2 regions of the Streptomyces brevispora genome follow, and region 1 is predicted to be linked to the other one. Evidence: predicted binding sites of a transcription regulator. Region 1 holds the regulator's gene; the other holds the start of a gene.
The links. The regulator HspR, encoded in region 1, represses chaperone genes until heat shock. The targets are predictions, from matches to a motif close to TTGAGNNNNNNNNNCTCAA.
Positions count from the first base shown of each region.

Region 1 (10,484 bases):
GTCACCGGACAGCGCGGAGAAGACCACCACGTCGTCCAGCCGGTTGAGGAACTCCGGCTTGAACGAGGCCCGTACGACCTCCATGACCTGCTTCTTCTTCTCCTCGGGACTGGCCATCGAGTCGACCAGGTACTGGCTGCCGAGGTTGGAGGTCAGGACCAGGATGGTGTTGCGGAAGTCCACCGTCCGGCCCTGTCCGTCGGTGAGCCGGCCGTCGTCGAGGACCTGGAGCAGGATGTCGAAGACCTCGGGATGGGCCTTCTCGACCTCGTCCAGCAGGATGACGCTGTACGGGCGGCGGCGGACGGCCTCGGTGAGCTGGCCGCCCTCCTCGTACCCGACGTAACCGGGCGGGGCGCCGACCAGCCGGGCCACGCTGTGCTTCTCGCTGTACTCGCTCATGTCGATGCGGACCATGGCCCGCTCGTCGTCGAAGAGGAAGTCCGCGAGCGCCTTGGCCAGTTCGGTCTTGCCGACGCCGGTCGGGCCGAGGAAGAGGAACGATCCGGTGGGCCGGTCGGGGTCGGCGATTCCGGCCCGGGTACGGCGCACCGCGTCCGAGACGGCCTGCACGGCCTCCGTCTGCCCGATGAGGCGCCTGCCCAGCTCCTCCTCCATGCGCAGCAGTTTCTGGGTCTCGCCCTCCAGCAGCCGTCCGGCCGGAATACCGGTCCAGGCGCCGACGACATCGGCGATGTCGTCCGGGCCGACCTCCTCCTTGACCAGGGTCTCCTTGGGCTCCTTCGCGGCTTCCTCCTCGGCCTCGGCGGCCTCGGCGAGTTCCCGCTCCAGGCCCGGGATCTCCCCGTACAGCAGCTTGGAGGCGCTGTCGAAGTCGCCGTCGCGCTGGGCCCGTTCGGCCTGTCCGCGCAGATCGTCGAGGCGCTCCTTCAGCTCACCGACCCGGTTGAGACCCTGCTTCTCCTTCTCCCAGCGGGCGTTGAGGCCGCGCAGCTCCTCCTCCTTGTCGGCGAGGTCGCGGCGGAGCTTCTCCAGCCGCTGCTTGGAGGCGGCGTCGGACTCGTTCTTGAGGGCCAGCTCCTCCATGTGCAACCGGTCGACGGCGCGCTGGAGTTCGTCGATCTCGACAGGCGAGGAGTCGATCTCCATGCGCAGCCGGGAGGCCGCCTCGTCGACGAGGTCGATGGCCTTGTCGGGAAGGAAGCGCGAGGTGATGTAGCGGTCCGAGAGGGTCGCGGCGGCGACCAGCGAGGAGTCCGCGATCTGCACCTTGTGGTGGGCCTCGTAGCGGCCCTTGAGCCCGCGCAGGATCGCGATGGTGTCCTCGACGGACGGCTCCGCCACCAGCACCTGCTGGAAGCGGCGCTCCAGCGCCGGGTCCTTCTCGATGCGCTCGCGGTACTCGTCGAGCGTGGTGGCACCGACCATCCGCAGTTCGCCGCGGGCCAGCATGGGCTTGAGCATGTTGCCCGCGTCCATGGCGGAGTCACCACCGGCTCCGGCACCGACGACGGTGTGGAGTTCGTCGATGAACGTGATGATCTGGCCGCCGCTCTCCTTGATCTCGGAGAGGACGGTCTTCAGCCGCTCCTCGAACTCGCCGCGGTACTTGGCGCCCGCGACCATCGCGCCGAGGTCCAGCGAGACGAGCCGCTTGTTCTTCAGGGACTCGGGGACGTCGCCCTTGACGATGCGCTGGGCGAGTCCTTCGACGACGGCCGTCTTGCCGACCCCGGGCTCACCGATGAGCACGGGGTTGTTCTTGGTGCGTCGCGAGAGCACCTGGACGACGCGGCGGATCTCCTGGTCACGGCCGATGACCGGGTCGAGCTTCCCCTCGCGTGCGGCCGCGGTGAAGTCCGTACCGAATTTCTCCAGGGCCTTGTACTGGCCCTCCGGGTCCGGTGTCGTCACCCGGCGCCCTCCCCTGCTCTTCTCGAATGCGTCCAGCAGCTTCTTCGCGCTGGCCCCCTGCGCGTCGAGGATCTCACCGGCGCGGCCCCCCTTCGCCGCCACGCCGATCAGCAGGTGCTCGGTGGAGATGTAGTCGTCGCCGAGCTCCTTCGCCCGCTGCGCCGCGTCGGAGATGACGGCGAGCAGCTCACGGTTGGGCTGGGGCGGTGCGACGGTCGACCCGGTCACGCTGGGCTGCGCGGCCAGCAGCCGCTCGGTCGCGGTGCGTACGGCGATCTGGTCCGCCTCGACGGCGGCGAGCAGATCGACGATGTTCTCGTTGTCCTCCCCCGCCAGCAGCGCGAGCAGCAGATGCCCGGGGGTCAGATCGGGGTGCCCGTCCTTCACGGCCCTGTTGGTGGCCGCGTTGATGGCGTCCCGGCTCCTGTTCGTCAGCTCGGCGTCCACGTGCGCTCTCTCCTCCTTGCGGTGACTGGCCCGCACTCACTTCTGACACGATGAACGTGCACAAAGTTGAGTCTATTCCACTCAAGGCGGAAGGGGTGCTCTCCCGCACCGATTCCGCACCCCGTGTTCCGAGTGAACCGGCCGGTCCGCCCGCCCGCCACCGCAGAGCGGTGCGGGGCTGCCTACCCTGGCCCCATGGCAGTCGACGTACGCGATCCCGGACCCGAGTACCTCGCGTTCTGGCGGGAGCCCCATCTGTGCACCCTCACCACACCCCGCCCCGACGGCACCCCGCACGTGGTCCCGGTGTGCGTGACGTACGACCCCGAGGCCGGCCTCGCCCGCATCATCACCAACGGGAGCAGCCGCAAGGCCGCCAACGTCCTGGCCGCGGGCCCGGACGGCGCACGGGTCGCGGTCTGCCAGGTGGACGGGCGCCGCTGGGCGACCCTGGAGGGCGTCGCCAGGGTGCGTACGGAGCAGGACAGGGTCGAGCACGCGGTACGCCTCAAGACGGAACGCTACGGGCGCGCGCCGGGGCCCAACCCGGACCGGGTCGTCATCGAGATCACCCTGGACCGGGCGCTCGGCCGCGGCTGACCCGGGCTCTCCGGGCGGGCACATCACAACGGCGCCACCGTGTTCAGGTCACGGTGACGCCGTTGTGTGGGGGAGTGTCTGAGCGACGTGGAACGACGGGGGATCGCTCAGGCACTGCGGGGGGTGGCGGCGATGGCTGCTGGTTCGAACAGCTGGTGGTCACGCTGTGCGAGGTTCACAAAGATCATGTCGTACCGAACAGCGCAGCGCACGGGCTGCGGGGCGCCACGTGGCTTGCGGAGACAACGGTAGGCGCGGACTTCCCCGTCGTCCTCACGGGCGACGACGACCGGGTCACCGAACAGAGTGACCATCAACGAATCACCACGGTGGGGGAGTGCCGTGACGAGGTCGATGAAATGCCACCCTGAGCGGTAGGCGGTTGCCATCTCGCGCCGGAAGGTCCGGTCATCGGGCGGGGTGGTCATGTCACAGTTCCACGACAGTCGCTGTCGGGGAACCCCAGGTGATGTCGCCCTGGACGTTCTTCGACGCGGCTGTCCAGGTGATGTCGCGCTTGGCATCCTTCGGCGCGACTTCCCAGGTGATGTCGCCCTGGAGGTTCTTCGACGCAACCCCCCAGGTGATGTCGCGCTTGGCGTTCTTCGGCGCGACTTCCCAGGTGATGTCGCCCTGGAGGTTCCCCGGCGCGACTTCCCACGTGATGTCGCCGGCAGAGGCAGCGCTCGCGACGTCACTCGATACCGTGTCCGGCGCAACCTGCCAGGTAATGTCAGTCGCACCCAGCACGCCGTAGGCCAAGGCCCCCGCAAACGCAGTGGCAAGCACCGAGCGAAGCATTCGCTTATACATTTCGGCTTCGTCCTCACTTGATGGGTCATCTCCCCCGCACATAAGACGATGTCTCACCCAGGGACGCGAACACCACTGGGTCGATGCATCATGTTCCTGCTGGTTCAAGAACATGGGGGGTGGAGATATGGCCACAAATAGAACAAATCCGGGACATCCTCATGGGATCACCGAACTGTGCGACGCGGGACGACGCCTTTACGCCAGTGCACTGCGAACGGGACGGATACCTCGCTCAGAGGTATCACCCGCTCCGTGCCTGATGGAATTCGCTCTCCTGCACCCGGACCCCGACGATCCCAAGTGGCTCCGCCCAGTTCCTCCGTCGGCCGCACTCGCGCAGCGACTTCACCCCATCGAACGGGAGATCCAGGACCGACGACGGCGCTCCCTCGAACTGACCGATTCCTTCGAGCCCTTCATGGACATCAGCGCCCAGGACGCTCCGACCACGCACGCCATCACCGTGCTGGAGGGCAAGGCCCGAATCAATGCCGCGATCGATGTCGCGACGGCCGACTGCACCACCGAAGTGCTCACCATCCAGCCCGGCGGCGGGCGCAGCGAGCTCACTCTCAGCAAGGGTGTCGAACGGGGCCAGGCGGTGATCGACCGCGGCGTCAGCATCCGCACGCTGTACCAGCACACGGTCCGGCACCATCACGGGACCTACGCCTACGCCGAGCGCCTGGCGGACGGCAAGGTCGAGATCCGCACCCTCGAAGAACTCGTCGAGCGCATGCTCGTCTTCGACCGCACCGTGGCCTTCATCCCCGCCCAGGAAGACGCGGAGGTCGCACTGGAGCTGCGTCATCCCGGTCTGGTCACCTATCTCATCCGGGTGTTCGAGCAGCTCTGGCAGCGCGGCACTCCCCTGCTCGAGGACGTGCGGTACAACCCCACACCGGACGGCATCAGCGGTGTTCAACGTTCCATCGCCCAACTCCTGGTGGAAGGACACGTCGACGACTCGATAGCCCGTCGCCTCGGCATGAACGTACGCACCTGCCGGACCCACATCGCCAAACTGAACGCCACTCTCGGCAGCAGGAGCCGGACCCAACTCGGCTACCTGATAGCCCAGTCAGGAATCCTGGATGAGGATTCCTGACTGGCCGGCACCAAATGACCCCCGCCCCCGGGCCGGGAGCACGGCCACACAACTGGGGAGAAGCATGGCCACGCCCTTGATCCGCCGGGAGAGTTCCCGGCTCCCCCGACAACACCCACAGTGGCCCGAAAACCGCGCTGCCACCACCGTCATCTTCCTGCAACGCCACAAGTGGGGGGGCACGAATGGGCAGGGATGAGGACACATCCGTGCACACACACGAGGACCGCGCGCTGTGCGACGCGGGGGTCAGGATCTACACCGAAGCACTGAGCGCGGGACGCATCCCCCGCACCGCCCTCGAACCGGCTCCCTGCCTCACCGAGCTGGCCCTGGTCCACCCCGACCCGCAGGACGACTCCCTGATACGGCCCGTGCCGCCGTCCGCCGCCCTGGCCCATCTGCTGCAACCCGTCATCCGGGAGATCCACGAACGCATCAGCCTCACCGCGTCCCTCGCCGACTCCCTGGCGCCGCTGGCCTCCGTCGCCAGTGCGGATCCCAATCTCGCCATCACCGTGCTCGAAGGCATACCGCTGATCGACGCGACCATCCACGACGCCCTGAACGGCGCGCGGAACGAGGTCCTCACGTTGCAGCCGGGAAGCAGCCGCCCGGCGGAGCAGCTCAAGAAGGCGCTGGCGCGCGCCCTGTCCGCCGTCGGACACGGCGCGACGCTCCGTCACATCTACCAGCATCCGACCCGCTACAGCCCGACCATCAAGGCGTATCTGGACGACATACCGGCGGCCCACATCCAGGTCCGCACCACCGAGCAGACGGTCGAACGGCTGTTCATCTTCGACCGCACGGTGGCCTTCATCCCGGCCAACGCCAAGCGCGACGTGGCCCTCGAAATCCGTCACCCCGCGCTGGTCCGCTATCTGACCCAGGTGTACGAGGTCCTGTGGGCGCAGGCCACCCCGCTCACCGAGCCCCTGCCGGCCGCCCCGGCGGACATCTCCGTGACCGCGGTCCAGCTCAGCATCGCCCGACTGCTCGTCGAGGGGCATGTCGACCAGGTCGTGGCCCGCAAACTCGGCATCAGCGTCCGCACCTGCCGCGCCCACATCTCCAAGCTCATGCAGTCCCTCGACGCCACCAGCCGCACCCAGCTCGGCGCCCTGCTCATCCAGTCCGGCATCGTGGAACGCGCCGAGTGATGACCGTGCCGCCCGCGCACCCCCGCACCGGCCGGGACAGCGCGAAGGCCCGCCGCCCCGCGAAAGCGGGACGACGGGCCTCGGTGAGCACTGAACGTCCCGTGCCGAACGCCGCGTGCCGAGGTACTACTCCTTCGGCCGCTTGGGCCGCCAGACCACCAGTGCGCTGGTGTGCTGCACATCCTGGTACGGCACCAGGTCGCGCCGGTACGAGGCATGGACCTGCGCCTCGCGCTGCTGCAACGTGGCCGCCGCCCCGTCCACGGTCGCCGACAGTTCGGCGACACGCTGCTGGAGGGCCGCGACCTGGTTCTCCAGCTCGATGATGCGCTTGATACCGGCGAGGTTGATGCCCTCGTCCTGCGACAGCTGCTGCACGGTGCGCAGCAGCTCGATGTCGCGGGCCGAGTAGCGCCTGCCGCGCCCGGCCGAGCGGTCGGGCGAGACCAGGCCGAGGCGGTCGTACTGGCGCAGCGTCTGGGGATGGAGGCCCGAGAGCTGGGCCGCGATCGAGATCACGTAGACCGGGGATTCTTCGGTCAGTTCGTACGGATTACGTCGGCGGCCGTCCACCTCAAGCTCCCTTCGCTGCCTGGAACAGCTCCGCCCGCGGGTCCTGGTCCGCGGTCGCCTTGCGATAGGCCTCCAGGGCGTCCCGGGCGTCCGTGCCCAGGTCCTTGGGGACCACCACCTCCACGGTGACCAGCAGGTCGCCGCGGCTGCCGTCCTTGCGTACCGCGCCCTTGCCGCGGGCGCGCATGGTGCGCCCGTTGGGCGTGCCGGCCGGAAGCTTCAGGGTGACCGGCGGTCCGCCGAGCGTGGGCACCTTCACCTCGCCGCCGAGCGCCGCCTCCGTGAAGGTGACGGGCACGGTGACCGTGAGGTTGTCGCTCTTGCGGCCGAAGACCGGGTGGGAGCCGACGTGGACGACGACGTAGAGGTCGCCGGCCGGTCCGCCGCGCTCTCCCGGGCTGCCCTTGCCGCGCAGCCGGATCCGCTGGCCGTCGGAGACGCCCGCCGGGATCCTGACCTGCATGGTGCGGGACGACTTCGCCCGGCCGCTGCCCTTGCAGACGTCGCAGGGGTCCTGGGCGATGAGGCCCCGGCCCTTGCAGTCCACGCAGGGATCGGTGAGCGAGAAGCCGCCGCCGGTGCCGCGCGAGACCTGGCCGGTGCCGACGCAGGTCGGGCAGACCCTGGGGGTGCCGTTCTTGTCACCGGTGCCGGAGCACGCCTTGCAGGGTGCCTGGCTGGACATCCGCAGCGGCACCGTGGCGCCGTCGACCGCCTCGGTGAAGCTGAGCGTCACCTCGGACTCGATGTCCTGGCCGCGGCGCGGCTGCACCCGGGTGCCGGTACCGCCGCCCCGGTTGAAGAGGCCGCCGAAGACGTCGCCCAGGCCGCCACCGCCGCCGAAGCCGCCGGCTCCGCCGCCCTGGCCCCCGCCCGGGGTGCCTCCGAAGAGGTCCCCCAGGTCGAAGTTGAAGTTGCCGCCACCGCTGCCGGGTCCGGGGCGGAAGCCGCCGTTGCCGAAGAGGGCGCGGGCCTCGTCGTACTCCTTGCGCTTCTTGGTGTCACCAAGGATGTCGTTGGCCTCGGAGATCTCCTTGAAGCGCTCCTCCGCCTTGTCGTCACCCTTGTTGGCGTCCGGGTGGAACTCGCGGGCGAGCTTCCGGTACGCCTTCTTGATCTCGGCGTCCGTGGCGTCCTTGGGGACGCCGAGAACCTTGTAGTAGTCCTTCTCGACGAAGTCCTTCGTACTCATCGACGTCCCTCCTTCCGGACGACCGGCCCAGGGCCTTTCGCCTGGATCCTGCCGGGCTCGTGGAGCCCCGCCTGATCCGGACCAAAGGCCCTGACGGCCGGGCGGTGTTCCGCCAAGTGGTCGGACAGAATGTCAGACCTCCTCGCCGCCACCGCTCTCCTCGTCGGCTGCCTGCTCCTCTTTCGCGTCGTTCGCGGCCGCGGGCGTCGCCCCCGGCTGGGGTTCGGCCACCGCCACCCGTGCGGGACGGATGGTGCGCTCGCCGATCCGGTACCCGGGCTGCAGGATCGCCACGCAGGTCGTCTCGGTGACGTCCGGCGCGTACGAGTGCATCAGGGCCTCGTGGATCGTCGGGTCGAAGGGCTCGCCCTCCTTGCCGAACTGCTGCAGACCGAGCTTGGCGACGACCGTCTCCAGCGATTCGGCCACCGACTTGAACCCGCCCACGAGCTCGCCGTGGTCGCGGGCCCGGCCGACGTCGTCGAGCACGGGCAGGAGCTCGGACAGGAGACCCGCGACTGCGATCTCCTTGACCGCGACCCGGTCCCGCTCCACGCGGCGGCGGTAGTTCTGGTATTCGGCCTGGAGCCGCTGGAGGTCGGCCGTGCGCTCGGAGAGCGCGGTGCGGACCTGGTCCAGCTGTGCCGTCAGACCAGCTGTCTGGTTCGCGTCCCCGGTGGGGGCCGCCGCCTCCTCCGAAGCGGGGGTGGCGGCCTCCGTCCCGGCGTCTTCAGAGGTGGCGCCGGAAGGGACGTCGGGCTTCTCCTCGAAGCCCGGAGTCTCCTCGGTCACGCCGCACCGCCCTTGGTGTCCTTCTCGTCGTCGACGATCTCGGCGTCGACCACATCGTCCTGACCGTCGGCCTGCCCGGTGCCCGCCTGGGGGTCACCCTGCGGGCCGCCCTCGGCCTGGGCGTTGGCGTACATCGCCTGGCCCAGCTTCTGGGAGACGGCCGCGACCTTCTCGGTGGCGGTACGGATCTCGGCGGTGTCCTCGCCCTTGAGCTTCTCCTTCAGCTCCGCGAGTGAGGCCTCCACCTCCGTCTTCACGTCGCCGGGGACCTTGTCCTCGTTGTCCTTGAGGAACTTCTCCGTCTGGTAGACGAGCTGCTCGCCCTGGTTGCGGGACTCGGCGGCCTCGCGACGGCGGTGGTCCTCGTCCGCGTACTGCTCGGCCTCTTCACGCATCCGGTTGACCTCGTCCTTCGGCAGCGAGGAGCCACCGGTGACGGTCATCTTCTGCTCCTTGCCGGTGCCGAGGTCCTTGGCGGCGACGTGCATGATGCCGTTGGCGTCGATGTCGAACGCGACCTCGATCTGCGGCACGCCGCGCGGGGCCGGCGGCAGACCGGTCAGCTCGAACATCCCGAGCTTCTTGTTGTACGCCGCGATCTCGCGCTCGCCCTGGTAGACCTGGATCTGCACGGACGGCTGGTTGTCCTCGGCCGTCGTGAAGATCTCGGAGCGCTTGGTCGGGATCGTGGTGTTGCGCTCGATGAGCTTCGTCATGATGCCGCCCTTGGTCTCGATACCAAGAGACAGCGGGGTGACGTCGAGCAGCAGGACGTCCTTGACCTCGCCCTTGAGGACACCGGCCTGGAGCGAGGCGCCGATGGCGACGACCTCGTCCGGGTTCACACCCTTGTTGGCGTCCTGGCCGCCCGTGAGCTCCTTGACGAGCTCGGCGACGGCCGGCATACGGGTCGAGCCACCGACGAGAACGACGTGGTCGATCTCGGACAGCTGGATGCCCGCGTCCTTGATGACGTTGTTGAACGGGCCCTTGCAGCGGTCCAGGAGGTCCGCGGTGAGCTGCTGGAACTGCGAGCGCGTGAGCTTCTCGTCCAGGTGCAGCGGGCCCTCGGCCGATGCCGTGATGTACGGCAGGTTGATCGTGGTCTCCGTCGAGGACGACAGCTCGATCTTCGCCTTCTCCGCGGCCTCGCGGAGACGCTGGAGAGCCATCTTGTCCTTGGACAGGTCCACGCCGTGCCCGTTGGCGAACTGCTTCACCAGGTAGTCGACGACGCGCTGGTCCCAGTCGTCACCACCGAGGTGGTTGTCACCGTTGGTGGCCTTCACCTCGACGACGCCGTCACCGATCTCCAGGAGGGACACGTCGAAGGTGCCGCCACCGAGGTCGAAGACGAGGATCGTCTGGTCGTCCTTGTCGAGCCCGTACGCCAGCGCGGCGGCCGTCGGCTCGTTGACGATGCGCAGGACGTTCAGGCCCGCGATCTCGCCGGCCTCCTTCGTCGCCTGACGCTCGGAGTCGTTGAAGTACGCCGGGACGGTGATCACCGCGTCGGTGACCTTCTCGCCCAGGTAGGACTCGGCGTCACGCTTCAGCTTCTGCAGGATGAAGGCGCTCATCTGCTGCGGGTTGAAGCTCTTGCCGTCCAGGTCGATCTTCCAGTCAGTGCCCATGTGGCGCTTGACGGAGCGGATGGTCCTGTCGACGTTCGTCACTGCCTGGCGCTTGGCGACCTCGCCGACCAGAACCTCGCCGTTCTTCGCGAAGGCGACGACGGACGGCGTGGTCCTGGCGCCTTCGGCGTTGGTGATGACGGTGGGCTCGCCGCCTTCGAGAACGCTGACGACGGAGTTAGTCGTGCCCAGGTCGATGCCGACCGCACGTGCCATTTCGATTCCTCCAACTGAATACTTGAGTGGATCTGGCTCAAGGATGCATGACATCGCTCTCGGAGTCA
Region 1 covers NZ_VIWW01000001.1:2,802,030-2,812,513, forward strand. Annotated here, with positions in the region: partial or broken gene clpB (ATP-dependent chaperone ClpB) at 1-2,322, opposite strand, end outside; gene FHX80_RS12900 (pyridoxamine 5'-phosphate oxidase family protein) at 2,518-2,922, shown strand; gene FHX80_RS12905 (Rieske (2Fe-2S) protein) at 3,030-3,350, opposite strand; gene FHX80_RS12910 (5'-nucleotidase) at 3,352-3,711, opposite strand; gene FHX80_RS12915 (helix-turn-helix transcriptional regulator) at 3,998-4,846, shown strand; gene FHX80_RS12920 (helix-turn-helix transcriptional regulator) at 5,032-6,009, shown strand; gene FHX80_RS12925 (heat shock protein transcriptional repressor HspR) at 6,136-6,582, opposite strand; gene dnaJ (molecular chaperone DnaJ) at 6,584-7,774, opposite strand; gene grpE (nucleotide exchange factor GrpE) at 7,907-8,566, opposite strand; gene dnaK (molecular chaperone DnaK) at 8,563-10,416, opposite strand.

Region 2 (10,484 bases), 1.6 Mb from region 1:
GCGACGAGGTGACTGAGGTCGTCGGCGGCGAACCCGGCGATCTGGGCGTGCGGCGGCAGGGACTGGATGGTGACCCGCTCGTACCGCTCGATCTCGCTGACCGCCGCGCGCAGGACGTCGACCAGCGGAATCGGCCCCGGATGCCCGTGCCCGTGCTCGGCGCCCGCGAGGACCAGCATGTTCTCGCTGTGGCGGCGCATGACCGTGGCCATGTGGTCGAGCTTGAAGAGGGTGGCGAGCCGGTCCGGGTCCTGCTCGCGTTCCTCCAGCGACTCGATGACCCCGAGCTGGCGGTCGACGAGGCCGAGGTTGCGCAGCGAGAGGTTGACGAAGGTGTGGTGGACGGTGTTCTTCAGCTTTTCCAGCTGGGTCGTCAGATCGGCTGTGTGGACCTGGAGTTCGGCGCGCTGGAGGGTGAGCGCCTCGCGGCCGGCGATCAGCTCGGCGCGCTCGCTCTCCAGGTTCTCGAACCGTCCGTTGAACTCGTGGAGCAGTCCGTGCAGCTTGCCGTGCAGGGCGTTGATGGACCGTACGACCTGGGCGAACTCGTCGTTGCGGCCGGTGTAGCGGACCGGTTCGGCGGTGGCGGGTTCCGCCGCGAGACGGGCGGCGCCGATCCGCAGCACGGAGAGCGGCTGGGTGAGGGTGCGGGCCACCGCGGTGGAGACGCCGACGGCGATCAGCAGACAGCCGCCGAGCAGCGCGATCCGCAGTTCGAGCCCCGTGACGTCGTCGTCGCGCAGCTGCTCCAGCCGCTGGACCTGGGCGGTGCCGAGGGCTGACTCGACGCTCCGCATCCGGTCGATCCGGGCGGAGAGCGCCGCCCCCGCCTTCTTGCTGTTGACCTTCTGGTCGGAGTCGGAGAGCTCGGGGCGGTCCGTGAGCTCGGCGAGGTACTTCTCCGCGCTGTTGACGTCGGGGCCGGTGACGGTGGACGTGAGCTTGTCGCGGGCGGCGGCTCCGGCCGCCTGGTCGAAGTCGGCGAGCGAGGAGAGCTCGCCGACCCGGGCCTGCTGGGCGGCCGCGCTCAGCTCGTCACGGGTGCGGTCGTCCTTGGTGTCGCCCTCGTCCTGGGTCTGGACGGGCAGCCCGGTGAACGGGTCGATCTGCGGGGCGGCCGGCTCCTTGCGGGGGACGGCGAGCGCCGCGAGCAGCAGCCCGCGGGTGGCCGAGGCGTGCTCGGTGGCCTGACCGAGCGCGAGCGGGGCGCGGCCCGTCTCGGCGGCGCGCGGCGGGGTCTTCTCCGCGAGGTCGTCGGCGAGGCCGTGGAGCTTCGCGATGACCTCGGAGTACGACTGGTGGGCCTCCAGCGCCGAACCCTTGCCGCTGACGGCGTCGCGCCGCAGCGAGGGGATGGTGGAGAGGTCGCGGCGCAGGACGGCGGGGGCCGCGTCCCGGATCTCGTCCACCTGCTGGTCGACACGGGCGCTCCGGCTCCCGGTGGTGCCCGCACCCTCGGGCTTTCCCTCCCGGCCGGCGGCGATGTACGCGGTGACCTCGTCGCGCTCGTCCGCGAGGGAGTGCGCGAGCGCGATGGCCTGCTGGTTCAGCTCCGCGAGGGTGACCAGCCGCTGCGACTCGGTCAGATCGGACGAGGCGCTGAGGGCTGCCGGGGCCCCCGCGGCTATGACGGTGATCCCGACGACCGCGACTCCCGCGACCAGCCGACGGCGTACGCGCACAGTGCGCCCGCCTTCAGCCGACGCCGAAGGCGCCACCTCGGAACCGCTGTTCTTGCCGCCCTTGCTCCGAGGCCGCTTCTTCTGCACCGGTGCTCGCAATCTTGACTCGTCCGCCCTTGAAGCAGAGGTGACGCACGGCCACGTGAATGAGCGCCCCGACCCCTGGTACGGCTTCCGACCATTCCAGTGCTTTTGAGAGGGGGGCGCGCATCAACCGCTCCGCCACTCGAACGAGTGAACAACACTCGCGAGTTGGCGAACAAGTCTCCCCGCGGCGCCCGGACGGCACACCCGGACGTCCGGCTGGAACTTCCGGGCAGCCTTTGGCAGGATGCCCGCCCGCACACTTGGCGGAGTGATTACCTCCGCCCCAGCCGCCCGTCTGACCTGCTGATACGGGTCGGCCCGGGTACGTGCAGGCCTCGTGAAGGCGTCGTGCAGACTGGTCCGTATGCGTATGGAGCTCGCCACCGCCGCAGGCATTCCCGGACGCTCGAACGAGGACTGGGCCGCCACCGTCCTGCCCGCTTCCGGCCAGGGTGGGGGGCTGGTGCTGCTCGACGGGGTCACTCCGCCACGGGGGGACGACGGTTGTGCGCACTCGGTGCCGTGGTTCACCGCCCGGCTGGGCGGCGCCCTGGTCGAACTGTCCGGTTCACGGCGAGATCTGACTCTGCGGGAGATCCTGGCCGAGTCCATCCGACGCACCGCCGACACGCACCGTTCCCTCTGTGACCTTTCTCACGTACGCACACCGCAGGCGACCGTCGTCATGGCACGTTGGGACGAGACCGAGATCGAACACCTGGTCCTCTCCGACTCCGTGCTGCTCGTCGAATCGCCCGACGGGACCGTGCGCGTCCTGCTGGACGACCGGCTCGACCGGCTGCCGCCGGGCTCGCTGGCCTCCGACGCGATCGCCGACGCACGGTTCAGGAACAAGGAGGGGGGCTTCTTCACCGCCGCCGCCGATCCGTCCGTGGCGCACCGCGCGGTGACGGGGCGCACGCCCCGCGCCGAGGTGCGGGCCCTGGCCGCGATGACGGACGGCGCGAGCCGCTGGGCGGAGATGTTCGACGAGGGCGACTGGGCGGACTGCCTCGGAGTGCTGCGCAAGGAGGGGCCACAGGGGCTGATCGACCGGGTCCGGACCCTGGAGGACGCGGACACGGACCGTACGCGGCTGCGGCGCGGCAAGACGCACGACGACGCGACGGCGGTCTACGTGGAGCTGTGAGGCCCGCGCGGTGGGCCGGAGTCGCCGGCACGTGACGTGGAGGCGTGGCCGGACGCTGAGGCGCGGAGGCGTGGCCGGCCCGTGACGTGGAGGCGTGACTCGGTCGGGCCCGTGACGCCCAGGCGCGGCGCGGCCGGGTGTTCGCGCCGCCGGGGGCGTATCGCCGTCAGTCCTCCGCGCGGGCGTTCAAGTGATGGAGCAGCCGGGCCAGTTCGGCCACCTCGGCCCGGTCCCAGTCGGCGAGCTTGCGCACATACCGGTCCCGGCGGGCGTCGCGGACGCGCCGGAAGCGGTCGAGGCCCTCGTCGGTGAGTTGGACGAGGAAGGCCCGCCCATCGGCCGGATCGGGCTCGCGCGCCACCAGTCCGAGGCCCTCCAGGGCGCGCAGTTGACGGCTCATGGTGGCCTTGCCGACCCCGAAGTACGAGGCGAGGTCCGTGGCCCGCTGCCGGCCCGCCGACTCCAGGCGTACGAAGAGCCCGTAGGCGGCCGCCTCCAGCTCCGGGTGCACCTCGCGCGCCATTTCGCCGGAGTTCGCCCGGGCGCGACGCAGGAACACCGCCAGTTCCAGCTCCAGGGCCAGGAATTCATGGTCCACACCACTCCCACCGGCTGCGCCGGGTTCACTCCCTCTTCCGCTCCCGTGCACGTCAAAACCCCTCATATGCTTTCCTGCCGCTGAAAGTTTCTTTCAGCGCTGGTCATCGCCGCAGCTCCGCCAGTATTTCGCAGGAGTAGACCAACGGCACCGCCCTGACCCCCTTCCGCAATACAGGCCTACGCGCGTAGCGTCCTGCATGGCATGTCCACACCATGTCGTGTCAACAGGGGTGCGTACGCCGGTCCCTGAATCAGCAGATCCCCCCACTGAGGCCTCGGAGGCACGCACATGCTCGTGCAAAGATCCGGCTCCAAGACTGCCCGCCGCTCGCGTTTCGCGGCTGCGGGAACTCTGCTCGCTGCACTCTCCCTCCTCATCACCCTGCCCGGCGCGGCGGGCGCCGCGGGCAACCCGGCCACCGGCAACCCCACGAAGCCCGAACGGGGTTCCGCCACCATGGGTATGGGTGTCGTCGCCCACGACGGCCGGGGTGGTCTGCCGGTGGACACCCGCGCCGTCCAGACCGAGGGCGTGGACGTCAGTGGCCACCAGAACGCCGTGAACTGGTCGGCCCTCTGGAACAGCGGTGTCAGGTGGGCCTACGTCAAGGCCACCGAGGGCACCTACTACATGAACGAGGACTTCACCCAGCAGTACAACGGTTCGTACAACATCGGGATGATCCGCGGCTCTTACCACTTCGCCACCCCGAACACCACGAGCGGTGCCGTCCAGGCCAACTACTTCGTCGACCACGGCGGCGGCTGGTCCAGGGACGGCCGGACACTGCCGGGCGTACTCGACATCGAGTGGAATCCGTACGGCGACCAGTGCTTCGGCATGACCCCGGCCGCGATGGTCTCCTGGATCCGCGACTTCGTGAACACCTACAAGGCGCGCACCGGACGCGACGCGGTCATCTACACCGCGACGAGCTGGTGGCAGACCTGCACCGGCAACAACGCGGGCTTCGGCGCCACCAACCCGCTCTGGGTGGCCCGTTACAACACCACGGTCGGCACACTCCCGGCCGGCTGGGGCTACTACACGATGTGGCAGTACACCTCGACCGGCCCCACGGTCGGCGACCACAGCCACTTCAACGGCGCCCTCGACCGCGTACAGGCGCTGGCCAACGGCTGAGCCGCTCCGCCGGCAGTCGCCCGGCACGACTTTCCCACGGAAGAGCCCGGTGACGCATCACGTCGCCGGGTTCTTCCCGTTTCACGCCCCTGACCCGGCATTCAGTGCCCGGGGACGACCCCCGGCACCCCCTATGCACCAGGTGTATACACGCTGCGTATAGTCCTCCCGGGACGCACGTCGTGTGCGTCGTTCAGCCACGAGGGAGTGACGTGCCATGCCCAGTAGGACGAAGTCGATCGGTACGGGGTTGGCCGTCGCTCTTGTGACAGCCCTCACCCTGACGCTGAGCGGCTGCTCGATGGAGACCACCGCCCCCGGCTCCGCACGCGCCGACGCGGGCTCCGACTCCAAGGGGCCGTTCGGGCCGGTGGACTGCCGCAAGGCCAAGTGCATAGCCCTGACCTTCGACGCGGGCCCGGCCGAGGACACCCCGCACCTGCTGGACATCCTCAAGGAGGAGAAGGTCCACGCGACCTTCTTCCTGCTGGGCAAGAACCATGTGAAGAAGCACCCCGACGTCGTCCGCCGCATCGCGGCCGAGGGGCACGAGGTGGCCAACCACACCTGGTCGCACGAGATACTGACGGACAAGAAGCCCGCCGAGATACGCGCCGAGCTGGAGAAGACGCAGGACGCGATAGAGGCGATCACCGGCAAGAAGCCGCGGCTGATGCGCCCGCCGCAGGGCCGCACCGACGACACCGTCTCCGGGATCAGCAAGGACCTGGGGCTGTCCCAGATCCTGTGGAGCGCCACCGCCAAGGACTACTCGACGACCGACTCCGCGCTGATCAAGAAGCGGATCCTCGACCAGGCGAGCAAGGACGGCATCATCCTGCTGCACGACATCTACAAGGGCTCGGTGCCCGCGGTGCCGGGCATCATCGACGAGCTGAAGAAGCGCGGCTACACCTTCGTGACGGTGCCCCAGCTGATGGCGCCCGCCGAGCCGGTCCCGGGCACCATCTACCGCCCCTGAGCCGCCCGCACCACCCTCCGCGTACGCGAAACGGCCGCACCACCCTCCGCGTACGCGGATCAGCCGCACCGCCACCGTGCACGCGAATCGGCCACCCCACCCTCCGCGTACGCGAAACGGCCGCACCGCCACCGCGTACGCGAAACGGCCCGCATCCCCGTCGCCGGGGAGGCGGACCGTTCGTACCGGCCGTGCCCGTGGTGCCACGCCCGTCACTCCGTGGCACCTACGCGGCGGCCGGGATCCTCCGCTCCGCCCGGGCCGAGGCCGGGGCGAGGGCGATCTCCAGCACCTGGCGGACGTCCGTGACCGGGTGCACCTCCAGGGTGTCCAGCACCTCGGCGGGGACGTCGTCCAGATCCGCCTCGTTCCGCTTCGGGATCACCACGGTGGTGATCCCGGCCCGGTGCGCGGCGAGCAGCTTCTGCTTCAGTCCACCGATCGGCAGCACGCGCCCGGTCAGCGAAACCTCACCCGTCATCGCCACATCCGTACGGACCAGCCGTCCGGAGAGCAGCGAGGCCAGTGCGGTGGTCATCGTGATGCCCGCGCTCGGACCGTCCTTGGGCACGGCGCCCGCCGGGAAGTGGATGTGCACACCGCGGTCCTTCAGGTCCGCGACCGGAAGTTCCAGTTCCGCACCGTGCGACCGCAGGAAGCTCAGCGCGATCTGCGCGGACTCCTTCATGACGTCGCCGAGCTGGCCGGTGAGGGTCAGTCCGGACGCCCCGGTCTCCGGGTCGGCGAGCGACGCCTCCACGAAGAGCACGTCACCACCGGCTCCGGTCACCGCGAGTCCGGTGGCCACACCCGGCACCGAGGTGCGGCGCTCGGCGGGGTCCTGGGCGGACTCCGGGACGTGATGCGGCCGGCCGATGAGACCGCGCAGGTCCTCGTCGGTCACCGTGAACGGCAGCTCCCGGTCGCCCAGTTCGTGCTGGGCCGCGACCTTGCGGAGCAGCCGGGCCACGGCCCGCTCCAGGTTCCGCACCCCGGCCTCCCGGGTGTACTCGCCGGCCAGCTTCCGCAGGGCGGACTCGCCCAGGGTGACCTCGTCCTTCTCCAGGCCCGCCCGCTCCAGCTGGCGCGGGAGCAGGTGGTCGCGGGCGATGACGACCTTCTCGTCCTCGGTGTAGCCGTCCAGCCTGACCAGCTCCATCCGGTCGAGCAGGGCCTCCGGGATCGCTTCCAGGACATTGGCGGTGGCCAGGAAGACGACGTCGCTGAGGTCGAGTTCGACCTCCAGGTAGTGGTCGCGGAAGGTGTGGTTCTGGGCCGGGTCGAGCACTTCGAGGAGCGCTGCGGCCGGGTCGCCCCGGTAGTCGGAGCCGACCTTGTCGATCTCGTCGAGCAGGACGACCGGGTTCATCGAACCGGCCTCCTTGATGGCTCGGACGATGCGTCCGGGAAGCGCGCCGACGTAGGTGCGCCGGTGGCCGCGGATCTCCGCCTCGTCCCGGACACCGCCGAGCGCGACGCGGACGAACGTGCGGCCCATGGCGTGCGCCACGGATTCGCCGAGCGAGGTCTTGCCCACGCCGGGCGGGCCGACCAGGGCCAGCACCGCGCCGCCGCGCCGCCCGCCGACGACGCCCAGACCGCGGTCCGCACGGCGCTTGCGCACCGCGAGGTACTCGGTGATGCGCTCCTTCACGTCCTGGAGGCCCGCGTGCTCGGCGTCCAGGATCTCCCGGGCACCACGGATGTCGTAGGCGTCCTCGGTCCGTTCGGTCCACGGCAGTTCGAGGACGGTGTCGAGCCAGGTCCTGATCCAGGAGCCCTCCGGGCTCTGGTCGGAGGAACGCTCCAGCTTGTCGACCTCCTTGAGCGCGGCCTCGCGGACGTTGCCGGGAAGATCGGCGGCCTCTACGCGCGCCCGGTAGTCGTCGGACTCGTCGCCGGAATCGGGGTCACCGTTGAGTTCGGAGAGCTCCTTGCGTACGGCGTCGAGCTGGCGCCGCAGCAGGAACTCGCGCTGCTGCTTGTCGACGCCCTCCTGGACGTCCTTCGCGATGGACTCGGCGACGTCCTGCTCGGCGAGGTGTTCACGGAGCCACTGGATGGCGAGCCTCAGCCGGTCGACCGCGTCGGCGGTCTCCAGCAGCCGCACCTTCTGCGCGGTGGTGAGGAAGGGTGAGTATCCGGAATTGTCGGCGAGCGCGGAGATGTCCTCGATCTGCTGGACCCGGTCCACGACCTGCCAGGCGCCGCGCTGTTTCAGCCAGCTGGTGGCGAGCGCCTTGTACTCCTTGGCCAGCTCGGCGGCGGCTCCGGGGAGCGGATCGGGGGCCGATGCGTCGACCCTGGTCCCCTCCACCCAGAGCGCGGCGCCCGGTCCACCGGTCCCTGCACCGATCCGCACCCGGGCGCGGCCGCGGATGAGCGCGCCGGGGTCGCCGTCGGAGAGCCGTCCGACCTGTTCGACGGTGCCGATGACACCGGTCCCGGTGTAGGTGCCGTCGATGCGCGGGACGAGCAGCACCTCGGGCTTGCCGCCGCCCTCACGGACAGCGGCCTGTGCGGACTCCACCGCGGCGCGCACTTCGGTTTCGGACAGGTCCAGAGGTACCACCATTCCGGGCAGCACGACCTCGTCGTCGAGCGGCAGCACAGGCAGGGTGAGCGGTGTGACCGCATCGGACTCAGTAGCCATGATCTCCCCTTCGGCAGTCAAGTTGAGCTATGAAGACTCAATGCTGCTGAGCCGCTCAATGTTCCCCGGGGGGTGTTCGCTGTGAGCGATCGGGTGGTGGCTGCTGCCCTTCGACTCTGAGCCGCCGGCGGTGGGCCCGAGATCGCGTACGCCGACCAGGGCGGGTCCGAGTTCCGTCGCTCGCTGGTGGATGCCGGGGCCGTGCGGTTCGAGGACGTCGCGCCGGTACGCGCGTTCAAGTCGTACAAACGACCCCCTCAGCTACTGGGCCGACCTGACCGCCAAGCGCCCGCCGCTTGCTCCCATCCGTGTCCAAGGCCAGAGACGTCCCCTCCGGAAACCGGCCCCTCTGAGCCGGCTGCCCATGACCGTTTACGGCGGCGCGGTGTACCCGGCCGCACGGCGCGCCCCGGGTGGTGCGGCCGCCCTGTGGGCCTGGCCGATGCACCCCGGGCCGCAGGCCGGGGCGTGGGCCGGGGCGTGGGCCGGGGCGTGGGTGGTGGGGTTGCCGGTGCATGGGGTGGGCGCGGTGCTGTTCGCGGTGCGCGGGGCCCGTTCCGAGCGCGGCTGACCGGGTCGGCCCGAATTCGGCCGGCCGGTGCCCGCTCGGGCAAACCGCTGGCCCGGACGCGGCTGGGCGGGCCAGGATGGCCGTGACACCGACCGGCGGTGGCACCCACCGACACATCCACCGGAGATCCGCGCCATGCCCCACACCTACGGCCCCGACATCCTCTCCCCCGTCACCCTCGACCGCCGCGAGGGACCGTACGGGGAGGTCGTCCTGCGCAAGCGGGGCCACGACTTCGAGATCATCGCCAACGGGTGTTTCCTGATGGACACCTCGGACGGGCGCTCCGAGCGGCTGCTGATCGACGCCGCACTCGCCGCGCTGCCCGCCGGACGGCCTGCCCCGGCGGTACTCATCGGCGGGCTCGGGGTCGGGTTCTCGCTCGCACGGGCCGCCGCCGAGCCGCGCTGGGGCCGGATCGCGGTGGTGGAGCGGGAGCGGGCCATCGTGGACTGGCACCTGGGCGGGCCGCTGGCCGGGATCTCGGGGCCGGCGCTCGCCGATCCGCGGACCGCGGTCCTGACGACGGATCTCGTCGCCCACCTCCGTACGACTACGGAACGTTACGACGCGCTGTGTCTGGACATCGACAACGGGCCGGACTGGACCGTCACCGACGACAACGGGAATCTCTACTCCCCCGCCGGTCTCGCCGACTGCCACCAGCGGCTCACACCCGGCGGAGTCCTCGCCGTGTGGTCCGCACAGCCGTCCGAGAAGTTCGAACAAGCCTTGCGTGATGCCGGGTTCCATGGGGTTCGAACCGAAGAGGTAGGCGTTGCCCGAGGTGTGCCCGACGTGGTCCATCTCGCAATTCGCGCGGCCTGAGATCCGCCTGCGATCCCCCCGCCGGGTATGCGGGGCCCGGGGGCGCCCGGGGCCAAGCGCCACAAGAGCGACACTCCGCCCTCTTCGCGCTGCCAACGCGCCCCGGCGCCCTTGCACCCTGCGTAGCCGGGAGCCGCCCGCTGCCTTTACGCTGCTGACCGATAACGGGATCTCCACGAAATTCATGAGCGATAACCGTGCGTCCGGGGGAATGGCCTCCGTGAGAACGGGCAGGGGCGGGGCGATGGAACAGACACACACCACCCACAACGGTGTCGCGGCCACCCCGGGCGCGCAGCGCCGGGTCCTGGTGGTCGAGGACGACGCGACGATCGTCGATGCCATTTCCGCCCGGCTGCGGGCCGAGGGCTTCCTGGTGCAGACCGCGCTCGACGGCCCGGCGGCCGTCGAGGCGGCCGAGGCCTGGCAGCCGGATCTGATGGTGCTCGACATCATGCTCCCCGGTTTCGACGGGCTGGAGGTCTGCCGCAGGGTGCAGGCCCAGCGCCCGGTGCCGGTGCTGATGCTGACCGCCCGGGACGACGAGACCGACATGCTCGTCGGCCTCGGGGTCGGCGCGGACGACTACATGACGAAACCGTTCTCCATGCGTGAGCTGGCGGCCCGGGTGCACGTCCTGCTGCGCCGGGTCGAGCGGGCCGCGCTGGCCGCCGTGACGCCGCGCAGCGGGATACTCCGCCTCGGTGAGCTGGAGATCGATCACGCACAGCGCCGGGTGCGGGTGCGGGCGGACGACGTCCATCTGACGCCGACCGAGTTCGACCTG
Region 2 covers NZ_VIWW01000001.1:4,443,826-4,454,309, reverse strand. Annotated here, with positions in the region: gene FHX80_RS20810 (sensor histidine kinase) at 1-1,769, opposite strand, end outside; gene FHX80_RS20805 (protein phosphatase 2C domain-containing protein) at 2,134-2,919, shown strand; gene FHX80_RS20800 (MarR family winged helix-turn-helix transcriptional regulator) at 3,086-3,583, opposite strand; gene FHX80_RS20795 (lysozyme) at 3,809-4,663, shown strand; gene FHX80_RS20790 (polysaccharide deacetylase family protein) at 4,881-5,645, shown strand; gene lon (endopeptidase La) at 5,872-8,298, opposite strand; gene FHX80_RS20780 (hypothetical protein) at 8,663-8,869, shown strand; gene FHX80_RS20775 (spermidine synthase family protein) at 9,005-9,697, shown strand; gene FHX80_RS20770 (response regulator transcription factor) at 9,942-10,484, shown strand, end outside.
Region 2: the regulator HspR is predicted to act here: its motif matches at 8,321-8,339, upstream of lon (endopeptidase La).